Regions from separate parts of the Kocuria sp. KKT182 genome, predicted to be linked through region 1. Evidence: predicted binding sites of a transcription regulator. Region 1 holds the regulator's gene; each other region holds the start of a gene.

Region 1 (4,402 bases):
AACTGGGCCCGGCCCGCCGAGGGCGCGGACGCCGGTGCCCACCGCAGCCGGCACAACCTCGCCTACTGGCGCAACCAGGACTGGTGGGGGATCGGGCCCGGGGCGCACTCGCACGTGGGCGGGACGCGCTGGTGGAACCTCAAGCACCCCGTGCCCTACACGAACCGGGTGCGCGCCGGGCAGTCGCCGGCGGCCGGGCGCGAGATCCTCGACGCGGACACCCGCCACCTCGAGCGGGTGATGCTGGAGGCCAGGATCCGCGACGGCCTGCCCACGACCGCCCTGGCCGGCGGCGGGCGGACCGCGGTGGCCGGGCTGATCGCCGACGGGCTGGTGGAGCCCGCGGCGGCGCTGCGCGGCTCGCTGGTGCTGACCCTGCGGGGCCGGCTCCTCGGCGACGCCGTGGTGCGGCGGCTGCTCGCCTGACGGGGGCACCCCGGCCGGGGCGCCCGCACGAGGAACGGATGCGTCCGTCAGGGACGTCCCCGGCGCGGACCGGGATCAGCCGCGCGCGGCGCGCCCCCGGGACCGCTCGCGGAGGCGCTCGACGAGCCGGTCGTAGAGCCGGGTGTTGAAGCGGTAGAGGTGCGGTTCGCCGCGGTTGACCCGGACCCCGCCGATCAGGGAGCCGACGGCGAGCAGCAGCCACGCGGCGGCGGCGGCGAGCGCGAAGAACCAGCCGATGAACGGCACCGGGGCGAACAGGATCCCGGTGACCACCACGAGGGTCGGCAGCAGGGTGAAGTTCATGGCCTCCATCGACTCCTGCTCCGTGAACGGGCCGCGCCCGCGGAAGACGCGGTGGACGAGGAACGAGGGGAGGAAGCCGATGACGCCGCCGAAGTGCGCCAGGGTCGCCCACTGGTGGTCCTCGGTGACGGTCAGCGGCTGGGCCACGGGGGAGAGGCCCTCGAACGGGGCCCCGGCGTCGTCGCGGCTCGGTCGGGGGTCGGTCTGCACGGGCACGGATGTCCTTCGGCGGTGGGACCGCGGCGGGGCCGCGGACGGTGGGTGGGACACGACCATCCTACCGACCGGCCCGGAGGGCGGAGGATCGGCCCCGCGCACGTGTGCCTTTGTGACGATCTGCTGGGCGTTGCCCGTGCACGCGGGGCGCCGGGTCAGGCCCCGGGGGCGGTGAGGAAGTCGATGAGCTCCTCGACCCGGCCCAGCAGGGACGGCTCGAGGTCGGCGTAGCTGTCCACGCGGGACAGGATGTGCTGCCAGGCCCGGCCGAGGTCGCCGGGGGTGCGGTGCGGCCACCCGAGGGCGGCGGCGGTGCCGGTCTTCCAGTCCGTGCCCCGCGGGACCACGGGCCAGGCGTCGATGCCGAGGGTGCGCGGCCTGACCGCCTGCCAGATGTCGACGTACGGGTGGCCCAGCACCAGGACGTTGCCCGCTGCGCCGGGCAGGCGCATGGTCTCCGCGGCGATCCTCGACTCCTTGGAGCCGGCCACGAGGTGGTCGACGAGGATGCCGAGCCGCCGCCCGGGGCCCGGCCCGAACTCCCGCACGGCGGCGGGCAGGTCGTCGATGCCGTGCAGCGGCTCCACGACGATGCCCTCGACCGCCAGGTCGTGGCCCCACACCTTGGCCACCAGTTCGGCGTCGTGGTAGCCCTCGACCCACACCCGGGAGGCCTTGGCGGTGCTCGCGCGCAGCCCTTCGACGGCCACGGAGCCCGAGCGCGTGCGGGAGGGCTTGCGCGCCGCGGGGGCCCGGCGGGGCTCGACGACGACCACGGGCTCGCCCTCGAGCAGGAACCCCGGCCCCAGGGGGAACGCCTTGACCCGCCCCCTCCGGTCCTCGAGCCCCAGCACGCGCATCCCGCCGATGGTCTCCAGGGACACGACCGCGCCGACCCAGCCGGTCGTGACGTCCTCCAGGAGCATCCCCGGGGCGACCGGGACCTCCGCGGAGACCGGCCGGCGGCGGGCGAGGGCGTCGTCGTCGAGGCTGCGCGGCCCCCAGCCGTGGTGGCTCATGGTCGTCCTCCCGGGTCGCGGTGCCGCGCGTCCGGCGCGGATCAGCCGGAAGCGTACCAAACCGCGGGGGCGACCGGCCGTCGGACACGGGGGCTACACTGGACGCCGTTGGCACTGTGGCCACCCGAGTGCCAGGGCATCTTCGGGGGCGTGGACGAACCGGGGAGGAGCGACGTGAACCATCCGAGACGACTGCAGATCCTGCAGGCCATCGTGGAGGACTACGTGCACTTCCGCGAGCCGGTCGGCTCCAAGGCCCTCGTGGACCGGCACCGGCTCGGCGTCTCCTCGGCCACCGTTCGCAACGACATGGCCGCGCTCGAGGAGGAGGGCCTGATCACGGCCCCCCACACGAGCTCGGGCCGGATCCCCACGGACAAGGGCTACCGCACGTTCGTCGACCAGATCGCGGCCGTCAAGCCGCTCTCGGGCCCGGAACGGCGGGCCATCCAGCGGCTGCTGGACGACGCCGCGGACATCGACGACGTCATGGAGCGCACCGTGCGGCTGCTCGCGCAGCTCACCCAGCAGGTCGCGGTCGTGCAGTACCCGCACGCCTCCGGGGTCACCGTGCGCCACGTCGAGGTCGTGGACCTCGGCGCCGGCCGGGTGCTCGTGGTGCTCATCCCCACCAACGGCCGGGTGGCGCAGCGCGTCGCCGTGCTGCGGGCCCCGCTCGAGGAGTCCCAGCTGCTCGAGCTGCGCGCCCGGGTGCTGGCCGCCGTGGTCGGGCGCTGCCTGACCGCGGTGCCGGACGCCCTGGCCGTGATGACCGCGGCCACCGCCCCGCCGCTGCAGCCGGCCGCCGCCGCCGTGGCGGAGGCCGTCGGCGCCCTCGCGGCGGGCGGGGCCGAGCACCGCATGGTCATGGCCGGCACCGCCAACCTCGCCCGCTCCACCGGGGACTTCCACCTGAGCATCGGCCCGGTCCTCGAGGCCCTCGAGGAGCAGGTGGTGATGCTCCGGCTGCTCTCCGAGATGGAGCAGGACGCCCGCGGGGTGGCCGTGCGGATCGGCACGGAGAACGCCGAGGGCCCCCTGTCCGAGGCCGCCGTCGTCGCCACCGGCTACGGGCCGCAGTCCAAGGTGGGGGTCGTGGGCCCCATGCGCATGGACTACCCGTCCACGATGGCCGCCGTGCGCGCCGTCGCCCGCTACCTCTCCCGTATCCTCGGGGGCTGAGCCCCCGCGGGCCCCGTCCCCGGGGCCCACCAGCGAAACCCACCACAGACCTCTCGACAGAACGGACCACGGTGAGCGATCACTACGAGACCCTGGGCGTGTCCCGGGACGCCAGCCAGGAAGAGATCAAGAAGGCCTACCGCAAGAAGGCCCGCCGGCTGCACCCCGACGTCAACCCCGGCCCGGAGGCCGCCGAGGACTTCAAGCGCCTCTCCCACGCCAACGACGTCCTCTCCGACCCCGAGAAGCGGCGCGTCTACGACGCGACCGGCAACGAGAACGGCACCGACACCGGCTTCGGCGGGGGCTTCCCCGGCACGGGGTTCGGCTTCGCCGACATCTTCGACACCTTCTTCCAGGGCGCCGGCGGCGCCGGCTCCGGCCGGCGCGGACCCGCCTCCCGCACCCGCCAGGGCCAGGACGCCCTGATCAACGTCCGGGTCACCCTCCGGGACGCGGTCTTCGGCACGGAGAAGAAGATCACCGTGGACACCGCCGTGGTCTGCCCCACCTGCGACGGCACCTGCTGCCAGGCGGGCACCCAGCCCGAGACCTGCGACGTCTGCCACGGATCCGGCCAGGTGCAGCGCCAGGTCCAGTCGATCCTCGGCACCGTGGTCACGGCGGCGCCGTGCGCCACCTGCCAGGGCTTCGGCACCGTCATCAAGCACCCGTGCCACGAGTGCTACGGCGAGGGCCGCGTGCGCGACCGCCGCCCGCTGACCGTCAAGATCCCCGCCGGCGTCTCGACCGGCAACCGGATCCGCCTCTCGGGGCAGGGCGAGGCCGGCACCGCCGGCGGGCCGAACGGCGACCTCTACGTCGAGCTCAAGGTCGATCCCGACCCCACGTTCGAGCGCCAGGGCGACGACCTGCACGCCCGCGTCCGGGTGCCCATGACCTCCGCGGCCCTCGGCACCACCGTCACCCTCGAGACCTTCGACGGCGAGCGCGAGGTGCCCGTCGCCCCCGGCACGCAGACCGGCCACACCGTCACCCTGCACGAGCTCGGGGCCACCCGGCTGCGCGGCGGCGGCCGGGGCGAGCTGTTCGTCCACCTCGAGGTCGAGACCCCCACGGCGCTCGACGACGAGCAGCGCGAGCTGCTCGAGCAGCTGTCCCGGCTGCGCGGCGAGGACCAGTCCACCGGCACCACCCTGAACTCCCCGGCCGGCTCCGGCGGCTTCTTCTCCCGGCTCAAGGACCGGTTCTCCGACCTGTGAGCCTGCCGGTCT
Region 2 (4,402 bases), 700 kb from region 1:
CGGACTCGTCGAGGACCTTCGCGGCCTGCACGAGGGCGGTGCCGCCGCCGGCGACGATGCCCTCCTCGAGGGCCGCGCGGGTCGCGGAGACGGCGTCCTCGATGCGGTGCTTGCGCTCCTTGGCCTCGACCTCGGTGGCGGCGCCGACCTTGATCACGGAGACCCCGCCGGCCAGGCGGGCGAGCCGCTCCTGGAGCTTCTCGCGGTCCCACTCGGAGTCGGTGCGCTCCACCTCGGCGCGGATCGTGGCGACCCGGTCCTGGATCTCGGCCGGGGTGCCCCCGCCGTCGACCAGGGTGGTGGTGTTCTTGGTGACCGTGACGCGCCGGGCGGTGCCCAGCTGCTCCAGGGTGACCTGGTCGAGGCTGATGCCCAGCTCGCTGGTGATGAGCTGGCCGCCGGTGAGGACGGCGAGGTCCTGCATGATCGCCTTGCGGCGGTCGCCGAAGCCGGGGGCCTTGAGGGCCACGACGTCGAGGGTGCCGCGCAGCCGGTTGACCACGAGGGTGGACAGGGCCTCGCCCTCGACGTCCTCCGCGATGATGGTCAGCGGCTTCTTGGCCTGGAGGACCTTCTCCAGCACGGGCATGAGCTCGGGCACCGAGGAGATCTTGCCCTGGTACAGCAGCACCAGGGAGTTCTCCATGACCGCTTCCTGGCGCTCGGCGTCGGTCACGAAGGACGGGGACAGGTAGCCCTTGTCGAACTGCATGCCCTCGGTGACGTCGAGCTCCACCTCGGTGCTCGAGCCGTCCTCGATCGTGATGACGCCGTCCTTGCCGACGGTCTCGAAGGCCCGGGCGATGAGCTCGCCGATCGCCGGGTCCTGCGCGGAGATGGTCGCCACGTGGGCGACGTTGGTGCCCTCCACCGGGCGGGCGTTCTCGAGCAGGCGCTCGGAGACGGCCTCGACGGCCTTCTCGATGCCGCGCTTGAGGCTCAGCGGGTCGGCGCCGGCGGCCACGTTGCGCAGGCCCTCCTTGACGAGCGCCTGGGCGAGCACGGTGGCGGTGGTGGTGCCGTCGCCGGCGACGTCGTTGGTCTTGGTCGCCACCTCCTTGGCGAGCTGGGCACCGAGGTTCTCGTACGGGTCGTCGAGCTCGACCTCGCGGGCGATGGTCACGCCGTCGTTGGTGATCGTGGGGGCGCCCCACTTCTTGTCGAGCACCACGTTGCGCCCGCGCGGGCCGAGGGTGACCTTGACGGTGTCGGCGAGCTTGTTGACGCCGTTCTCGAGGGACTTGCGGGCGGCGTCGTCGAACGCCAGCTGCTTGGCCATGGGCGAAGAGCTCCTTCTGGGGTGGCTGGGGTCGCCAGCGGGTTTCGGGGTCTGGATCGGCGAAGGGTGCCCGCCGCGGGCCCGCCGGAACAGCGGGGCGTGCGGCGGGCACCCTTCGTCAGGACTGCGCGGTCTGCGCCGGGTCGGTGCGGCCCGGTCTACTTGACGACGACGGCGAGCACGTCGCGGGCCGGGAGGACCAGGTACTCCTCGCCGTTGTACTTGACCTCGGTGCCGCCGTACTTCGAGAAGATCACGACGTCGCCCTCCTGGACGTCGACCGGGATGCGGTTGCCGGAGTCGTCGACACGACCGGGGCCGACCGCCAGGACCTTGCCCTCCTGGGGCTTCTCCTTGGCGGTGTCCGGGATGACGAGACCGGACGCGGTGGTCTGCTCAGCGGCGAGCGGCTGGACGACGATGCGATCCTCGAGAGGCTTGATGGAGACCGACACGATCTCTCCTTGTCTGTAGGGGTGGAAAACGGTGGGCGACCGCGGGCGGAGCCCGCCGTCGAGCTTCGGGCCGATCGGCGCACCGACCGTCGTCGCGGTGCCGGTCGATCGCCTGGCCCTTAGCACCCTCACCCGGAGAGTGCCAAGGCCAACTGTAGGAGCGGGCTGGCAGTCGGTCAAGGCGAGTGCCAGCGCGCCGACCCCCGCGGGAACGTCCGGCGGGAATTAGGTCACGCCCGTGTTCGCCAATGATTTGCCTCACGCCCGCCCGACCCTCTAGGTTGAGCGGTAAGGCAACCCTTACCTCGGCCGAGCAGCGGTGCCCTCCTCGACGTCCCGGCGCATCCGTGCGCAGGTCCGTCGCGCCCATCGGATCCCGCCGGCGTCCGCCACCCCGGAGCACGCCGGCGTCCTCTGCACGAAGGAAGACCATGAACCGCACCCAGCACCCGGCTGCCCTCCTGGCCGTCGCCGGTGTCCTCGCCCTCACCGCCTGCGGCACGGCCCAGGGCGACGAGGCCGCCTCCGCGGAGTCGTCCGCCCCCTCCGCCGCCACGGTCGAGGTCGAGGACAACTACGGCACGCAGACGGTCGAGGCCCCGCCGGCGTCCGTCGTCGCCACCGACAACCGCACCTTCGAGACGCTCGCCGAGTGGGGCGTCGAACTGGCGGCGGCCCCGCGCGCCCTCATGCCGGACACCATCGCCTACGCCGACGACGAGTCCGTCGTCGACCTCGGCAACCACCGCGAGCCCGACCTCGAGGCCGTCGTCGCCGCGGACCCCGACCTCATCGTCAACGGCCAGCGCTTCGCCGACTACCGCGAGGACTTCGCCGACCTGGTGCCGGAGGCCACCATCGTCGAGCTCGACCCGCGGGAGGACGAGCCCTTCGACGAGGAGCTGAAGCGGCAGACCTCCGTCCTGGGCCAGGTCTTCGACCGCGAGGACGAGGCCGAGCAGATCAACGGCGACTTCGACGCGGCGATGCAGCGCGTCGTCGACGGCTACCGGCCCGGCGACACGGTCATGGCCGTCACCGTCTCCGGCGGCGAGATCGGCTTCATCGCCCCGGGCAACGGACGCACCCTGGGCCCGCTGTTCGAGATCTTCGACTTCGCACCGGCCCTCGAGGTCGAGGGCGCCAGCGACGACCACCAGGGCGACGACATCTCCGTGGAGGCGATCGCCGACTCGAACCCCGACTGGATCCTCGTGCTGGACCGCGACGCCGCGATCTCCGCCGAGGACCCGGAGTACACCCCGGCGCAGGAGGTCATCGAGAACGCCGCGGCCCTGCAGAACGTCACCGCGGTGCAGGAGGGCCAGGTCGTCTACATGCCCCGGGACACCTACACCAACGAGGGCATCCAGACCTACACCGAGTTCTTCGACACCCTGGCCGACGCCATGGGCGCGCGGGACTGACCCATCATCCGGACGGCGGTGGCGGCGTCCGCCCCACCACCGCCGTCCGCCGGGCACGAGGCCGGAGGAAGGACTGACCCCATGTCGACGATCGTGTCGAGACCCCCCGCGGCGAGCAAGGGCTCGCTGTTCGACTGGAAGCTGCTGCTCGGTGCGCTCGGCGTCCTCGCGCTGCTGGCCGCGTCCCTCCTCACGGGGGTCTACGACGTCTTCGGCGCCGAGGACGGCGACGAGATGTTCGCGATCACGCGGATCCCCCGCACCATCGCCCTGGTCCTGGCCGGCGCCGCCATGTCCATGTCCGGCCTGGTGATGCAGCTGCTCACGCAGAACCGCTTCGTGGAGCCCACCACCACGGGCACCACCGAGTGGGCGGGGCTCGGGCTGCTGCTCGTCGTGCTCCTGGTGCCCACCGCCACGGTCCTCACCCGGATGCTCGGCGCCGTGACCGCGGCCTTCATCGGGACCATGGTCTTCTTCCTCTTCCTGCGCCGCGTCTCCCTGCGCTCCTCCCTCATCGTGCCCATCGTCGGCATCATGCTGGGCGCGGTGGTCGGGTCCGTCTCGACGTTCCTGGCGCTGCAGACGGACATGCTGCAGAACCTCGGCGTCTGGTTCGCCGGCAGCTTCACCTCGGTGCTGCGCGGTCAGTACGAGGTGCTGTGGATCGTGCTCCTGGTCGGGATCGCGGTGTTCCTCGTGGCGGACCGGCTCACCGTCGCCGGGCTCGGCGAGGACGTCGCCACCAATGTCGGGCTGAACTACCACCGCACCGTCCTGCTCGGGACCGGGCTGATCGCGGTGGCCACCGGCGTCGTCACCGTCGTCGTCGGCAACCTGCCCTTCCTGGGCCTCATCGTGCCGAACATCGTCTCGATGGTCCGCGGCGACGACCTGCGCAGCAACCTGCCGTGGGTGTGCCTGCTCGGCATCGCCATCGTGACGCTGTGCGACCTCATCGGAAGGATCATCATCATGCCGTTCGAGATCCCCGTGTCCGTGATCCTCGGGATCGTCGGCGCCGTGGTGTTCGTCTGCCTGCTCCTGAGGCAGCGTCGTCGTGTCTGAGGCCGTGCTCAGCACTCCCGCACCCGCACCGGCCGCGGCGCCGGCGGCCCCCGCCGCACGGGGCCGCGCCGGGGCCTTCCCCACCCCGCGGGCCCGGCGGCGGTACTGGACGGTCGTCGCCGTGCTGGCCCTCGCCTCCGCGGGCTTCGCCTTCGGCCTGCTGGCCTGGGACA
Region 3 (4,402 bases), 940 kb from region 1:
AGGTCCGTCTTGCCCTCGAGCCGCAGGAGCAGCTCCACCTCGGTGCCCTCGGACCCCTCGACCGTCCGGCTCGAGACCACGGAGGCGCTCAGCTGCAGCTCGTCGACCACCGTCAGGACCTCCCGCAGCACGCCGTGCCCGTCCTCGTAGCGCAGCCGGAGTCCCTGCGGGGCCACCATCCCGGGCAGGCGGCGGGAGAGCGGGGTCAGCAGGATCGCGGAGACGAAGTGCAGGCCCGTGGCGACGACGGCGAGCGGCACGAGCCCGGCCCCGCAGGCCATCCCGATGGCCGCGGAGAGCCAGATGCTCGCAGCCGTCGTCAGGCCGTGCACCACGTCCCGGTTCGTGAAGATCACGCCCGCGCCCAGGAAGCCGATGCCCGTGATGATCTGGGCCGCCACGCGGGAGGGGTCGGGACCGGCGTCGATGCCGGGCAGGACACCGAAGCCGTAGGCGGACACGAGGGTGAACACCGCCGACCCGGTGCCGACCAGGGCGTGCGTGCGCAGTCCGGCGCTCTTGCGCCGCAGCCGCCGTTCGAGGCCCACCAGCGAGGTGAGCCCGAAGGCGATCAGCACGAGCGAGACCTGGACGGGGACCGCGTCCCACACGACGACGTCCACGGCACCTCCTCCGGCAGCTGGTGCTCACGATTGAACACCACTTCCGGCCCTGCGGCACCAGGTGCGGGACGACGACGGGCCGGGCACCTCCGCGAGGTGCCCGGCCCGTGCCGGATGCGTGCTGGGCACGCTCGACGGGTCAGCCGTCGATCACATCATGCCGCCCATGCCGCCCATGCCGTCGTCGGCACCGGCACCGGCGCCCGCGGGCTCCGGCTTGTCGGCGACGACGGCCTCGGTGGTGAGGAACAGCCCGGCGATGGACGCCGCGTTCTGCAGCGCGGACCGGGTCACCTTGACCGGGTCGTTGATGCCGGCGGCCATCAGGTCCTCGTACTCGCCGGTGGCGGCGTTGAGGCCGTGGCCCTGGGCCAGACCGCGGACCTTGTCCACGACCACGCCGGCCTCGAGGCCGGAGTTGATCGCGATCTGCTTCAGCGGGGCGTCGATGGCGACCTTCACGATGTTCGCGCCGGTGGCCTCGTCGCCGGTGAGCTGCAGCTTGTCGAACGCCTTCTGGCCGGCCTGGATCAGGGCCACGCCGCCGCCGGCGACGATGCCCTCCTCCACGGCGGCCTTGGCGTTGCGCACGGCGTCCTCGATGCGGTGCTTGCGCTCCTTGAGCTCGACCTCGGTGGCGGCACCGGCCTTGAGGACGGCCACGCCGCCGGCCAGCTTGGCCAGGCGCTCCTGCAGCTTCTCGCGGTCGTAGTCCGAGTCCGAGTTGTTGATCTCGGCGCGGATCTGGGCCACGCGGCCCTCGATCTCCTCGGCGGTGCCGGCGCCGTCGACGATGGTGGTCTCGTCCTTCGTCACGACGACCTTGCGGGCCTGGCCCAGCAGGTCCACGGTGGCGGTCTCGAGGGAGAGCCCGACCTCCTCGGTGATGACCTGGCCACCGGTGAGGATGGCGATGTCGGCCAGCTGCGCCTTGCGGCGGTCGCCGAAGCCGGGGGCCTTGACGGCCACGGACTTGATGGAGCCGCGCATCTTGTTGAGCACCAGCAGCGCCAGGGCCTCGCCCTCGACGTCCTCGGCGATGATCAGCAGCGGCTTGCCGGCCTGCATGACCTTCTCGAGCACGGGGACCAGGTCCTTGACCGCGGAGATCTTGGAGTTGACCACGAGGATGTAGGGATCCTCGAGGACGGCCTCCTGGCGGTCGGCGTCGGTGACGAAGTAGCCCGAGAGGTAGCCCTTGTCGAAGCGCATGCCCTCGGTCAGCTCGAGGTCCAGCCCGAAGGTGTTGGACTCCTCGACCGTGATCACGCCCTCCTTGCCGACCTTCTCCATCGCCTGGGCGATGAGGCGGCCGATCTCGGGGTCGCCGGCGGAGATCGACGCCGTGGCGGCGATCTGCTCCTCGGTCTCGACCTCCTTGGCGGAGGCCAGCAGCTCCTCGGTGACCGCGGCGACGGCCTTCTCGATGCCGCGCTTGAGGCTCAGCGGGTCGGCGCCGGCGGCCACGTTGCGCAGGCCCTCCTTGACGAGCGCCTGGGCGAGCACGGTGGCGGTGGTGGTGCCGTCGCCGGCGATGTCGTCGGTCTTCTTGGCGACCTCCTTGACGAGCTCGGCGCCGATCTTCTCGAACGGCTCGTCGAGCTCGATCTCCTTGGCGATGGACACGCCGTCGTTGGTGATCGTGGGGGCGCCCCAGGCCTTCTCGAGGACCACGTTGCGGCCGCGCGGGCCGAGGGTGACCTTGACGGCGTCGGCCAGGGTGTTCAGGCCCCGCTCGAGTCCGCGGCGTGCCTCTTCGTCGAAAGCAATCATCTTTGCCATGTGACTTCGTCCCTCCTGGACGGTAGACAAACGGTCGACCTCCACGGTGCCCGCGACGGACGGCGCGCACGACGGCGGACTCTTCCCGACGCCGTGCGGCACCTCACCGTGGTGGTTGAGGTGTCACTCCTGTGCCGGTGGCTGCCCGGGTCGGGCCGGGGACCGAGCCATTAGCAGTCCACACGACTGAGTGCTAATCGCAATCTTGGCACTCGTCCCCGGAGAGTGCAAACCCCTGAGCCGATTCCGCTCAGCCCTGCCACTCCTCGCGCAGGACGCCGTAGACCATCCGGTCGTAGTACTCGCCGCCGACCCTGCGGGCCCGGCGGATCCTGGCCTCCTCGGTGAAGCCCAGCTTCACCGCCACGCGGCACATGCCCGCGTTGCCGCTCCACGTCTCCAGGTCGAGGCGGTGGGAGTCGGAGTGGGCGAAGAGGTAGTCGATCCACAGGCGCATCGCCTCGGTGCCGTAGCCGCCGCTCCAGTGCTCCGGGGAGTACACGGTGATGCCCAGGGAGCGCAGCGGCAGCAGGTGCGTGCCGTCACCGGGGTCCTCGGTGGGCTTCTCCGACCAGTACCAGGACACCTGCCCGATGAACCGGTCGTCGGCGGCGTCGGCGATCACCATCGTCTCGCGCGGGTCCGGCCAGTCCCCGGCCGTCACGTGCTCCCGGAGGGTGCCGAGCCAGCGCTGGGCGCCCTCGGCGGTGAAGTTCGGGTAGAACGGGCCGTCCGTGCGCTGCCACTCGTGCTCGCCGCCGCCGGCGGGCGGCATGATCCACGCCTCGTAGTCGACGAGGTCCTCCTCGGTCCAGTCGCGCACGCGGACTCGGCTTCCTTCGATCTGCACGGTGGTTCCTTCCGGTGGCGTCAGGGGTGGACGACGTCGTGGTGGACGACGTCGTGGTGGACGACGTCGGAGCGGTCGGGCTCCGGGACCGGAGCCCGATGGGGGACGCCTCGAGGACCGGGCCGGCTCAGGACCCCGTGGACGTGGCGCCCGGCGCCGGGGCGGCCTCGCCCGGGGCGTTGAGGAACGAGAACACCCCGACGCCGAGGGTCAGCACCCCGGCCAGGACGATGGCGGTGAGCTCCCGGGCGCCCACGCGGACGGTCGGCCGGACACCGCGGTGGGCGCCCTGGCGGGGCCCGTCCTCGGGGACGTCGTCGAACTCGTCGTGCGGGTACTGGGTCATCCGTGGTCTCCTCGCTGCCGGCGCAGCCTGGCCACGAGCATCGGGTCGTGCTCGAGGGCGGCGCGGGTGTCGATCAGGACGTTGAGCCGCTGGTAGTAGTGGGTGGGCGAGAGGTTCAGGCGGCGGCGGATCTCCATCTCCTTCGCCCCCTGGTACTTCCACTGCAGGTTCTCGAGCGAGAGGATCTCGCGGTCCACGGCGTCCAGACCGGCCCCCTCCCCGGGCTCTTCCCGGCCGGGGGCGGCCTCCCCGTCGGGCACCGGCTCCGCGCCGGGAACGGCGGCGTCGTCGGCCCGGGCGTCCGCGGGCACCGCGTCGTCGGGCACCGCGTCCTCGCCGGTCACCGCGACTCGGCCCGCGGCCGCAGGGAGAGGGTGGTCAGCTGCGCGTCCTCGCCCGCGTCCACGACGGCGCGCACCGCCGCGGCCACGGACTCCGGCCGGAGGTAGCGCTCCGGGACGTACTCGTGGCCCAGGCCCGCCTGGATGTCCCGCTGCATCTGCGTGTCGACCGGACCGGGGTGCACCGAGCTGACCACGACGCCGTCGGCCTCGACCTCCTGTCGGAGCGAGTCGGCGAGCGCGCGCAGGGCGAACTTCGAGGCCGCGTAGACGGCGTCCCCGGCGCGGGCGTTGAGCCCCGAGCCGGAGTTGAGGAACACGACCTTCCCCCGGGCCGCTCGCAGGGCCGGCAGCAGGAGCCGGGTCAGCTCCGCGGGGACCACCACGTTGAGCTCGAGCTGGGCCCGCCAGTCCGCCACGGAGGCGGCCTCCACCGTGGTGCGCCCGGCCACGGCCGCCG

What was found. The regulator HrcA, encoded in region 1, represses chaperone genes, less so after heat shock. The targets are predictions, from matches to a motif close to TTNGCACTCGNNNNNNNCGAGTGCNAA.
Region 2: a site for HrcA is predicted at 1,900-1,926, ahead of groES (co-chaperone GroES). Genes of this name have one in related genera too.
Region 3: a site for HrcA is predicted at 2,576-2,602, ahead of groL (chaperonin GroEL). Genes of this name have one in related genera too.

What each region holds. Positions count from the first base shown of each region.
Region 1 is NZ_CM145757.1:648,904-653,305, reverse strand. Features, by position in the region: gene hemW (radical SAM family heme chaperone HemW) at 1-426, shown strand, start outside; gene ACZ2G1_RS02915 (DUF4870 domain-containing protein) at 502-966, opposite strand; gene ACZ2G1_RS02910 (DUF3097 domain-containing protein) at 1,122-1,985, opposite strand; gene hrcA (heat-inducible transcriptional repressor HrcA) at 2,160-3,167, shown strand; gene dnaJ (molecular chaperone DnaJ) at 3,239-4,390, shown strand; gene ACZ2G1_RS02895 (16S rRNA (uracil(1498)-N(3))-methyltransferase) at 4,387-4,402, shown strand, end outside.
Region 2 is NZ_CM145757.1:1,346,309-1,350,710, forward strand. Features, by position in the region: gene groL (chaperonin GroEL) at 1-1,279, opposite strand, end outside; gene groES (co-chaperone GroES) at 1,438-1,734, opposite strand; gene ACZ2G1_RS06180 (siderophore ABC transporter substrate-binding protein) at 2,166-3,161, shown strand; gene ACZ2G1_RS06185 (ABC transporter permease) at 3,243-4,229, shown strand; gene ACZ2G1_RS06190 (iron chelate uptake ABC transporter family permease subunit) at 4,222-4,402, shown strand, end outside.
Region 3 is NZ_CM145757.1:3,631,243-3,635,644, reverse strand. Features, by position in the region: gene ACZ2G1_RS16870 (MgtC/SapB family protein) at 1-623, opposite strand, end outside; gene groL (chaperonin GroEL) at 774-2,405, opposite strand; gene ACZ2G1_RS16860 (GNAT family N-acetyltransferase) at 2,656-3,255, opposite strand; gene ACZ2G1_RS16855 (hypothetical protein) at 3,383-3,601, opposite strand; gene ACZ2G1_RS16850 (DUF3263 domain-containing protein) at 3,598-3,927, opposite strand; gene ACZ2G1_RS16845 (SDR family oxidoreductase) at 3,942-4,402, opposite strand, start outside.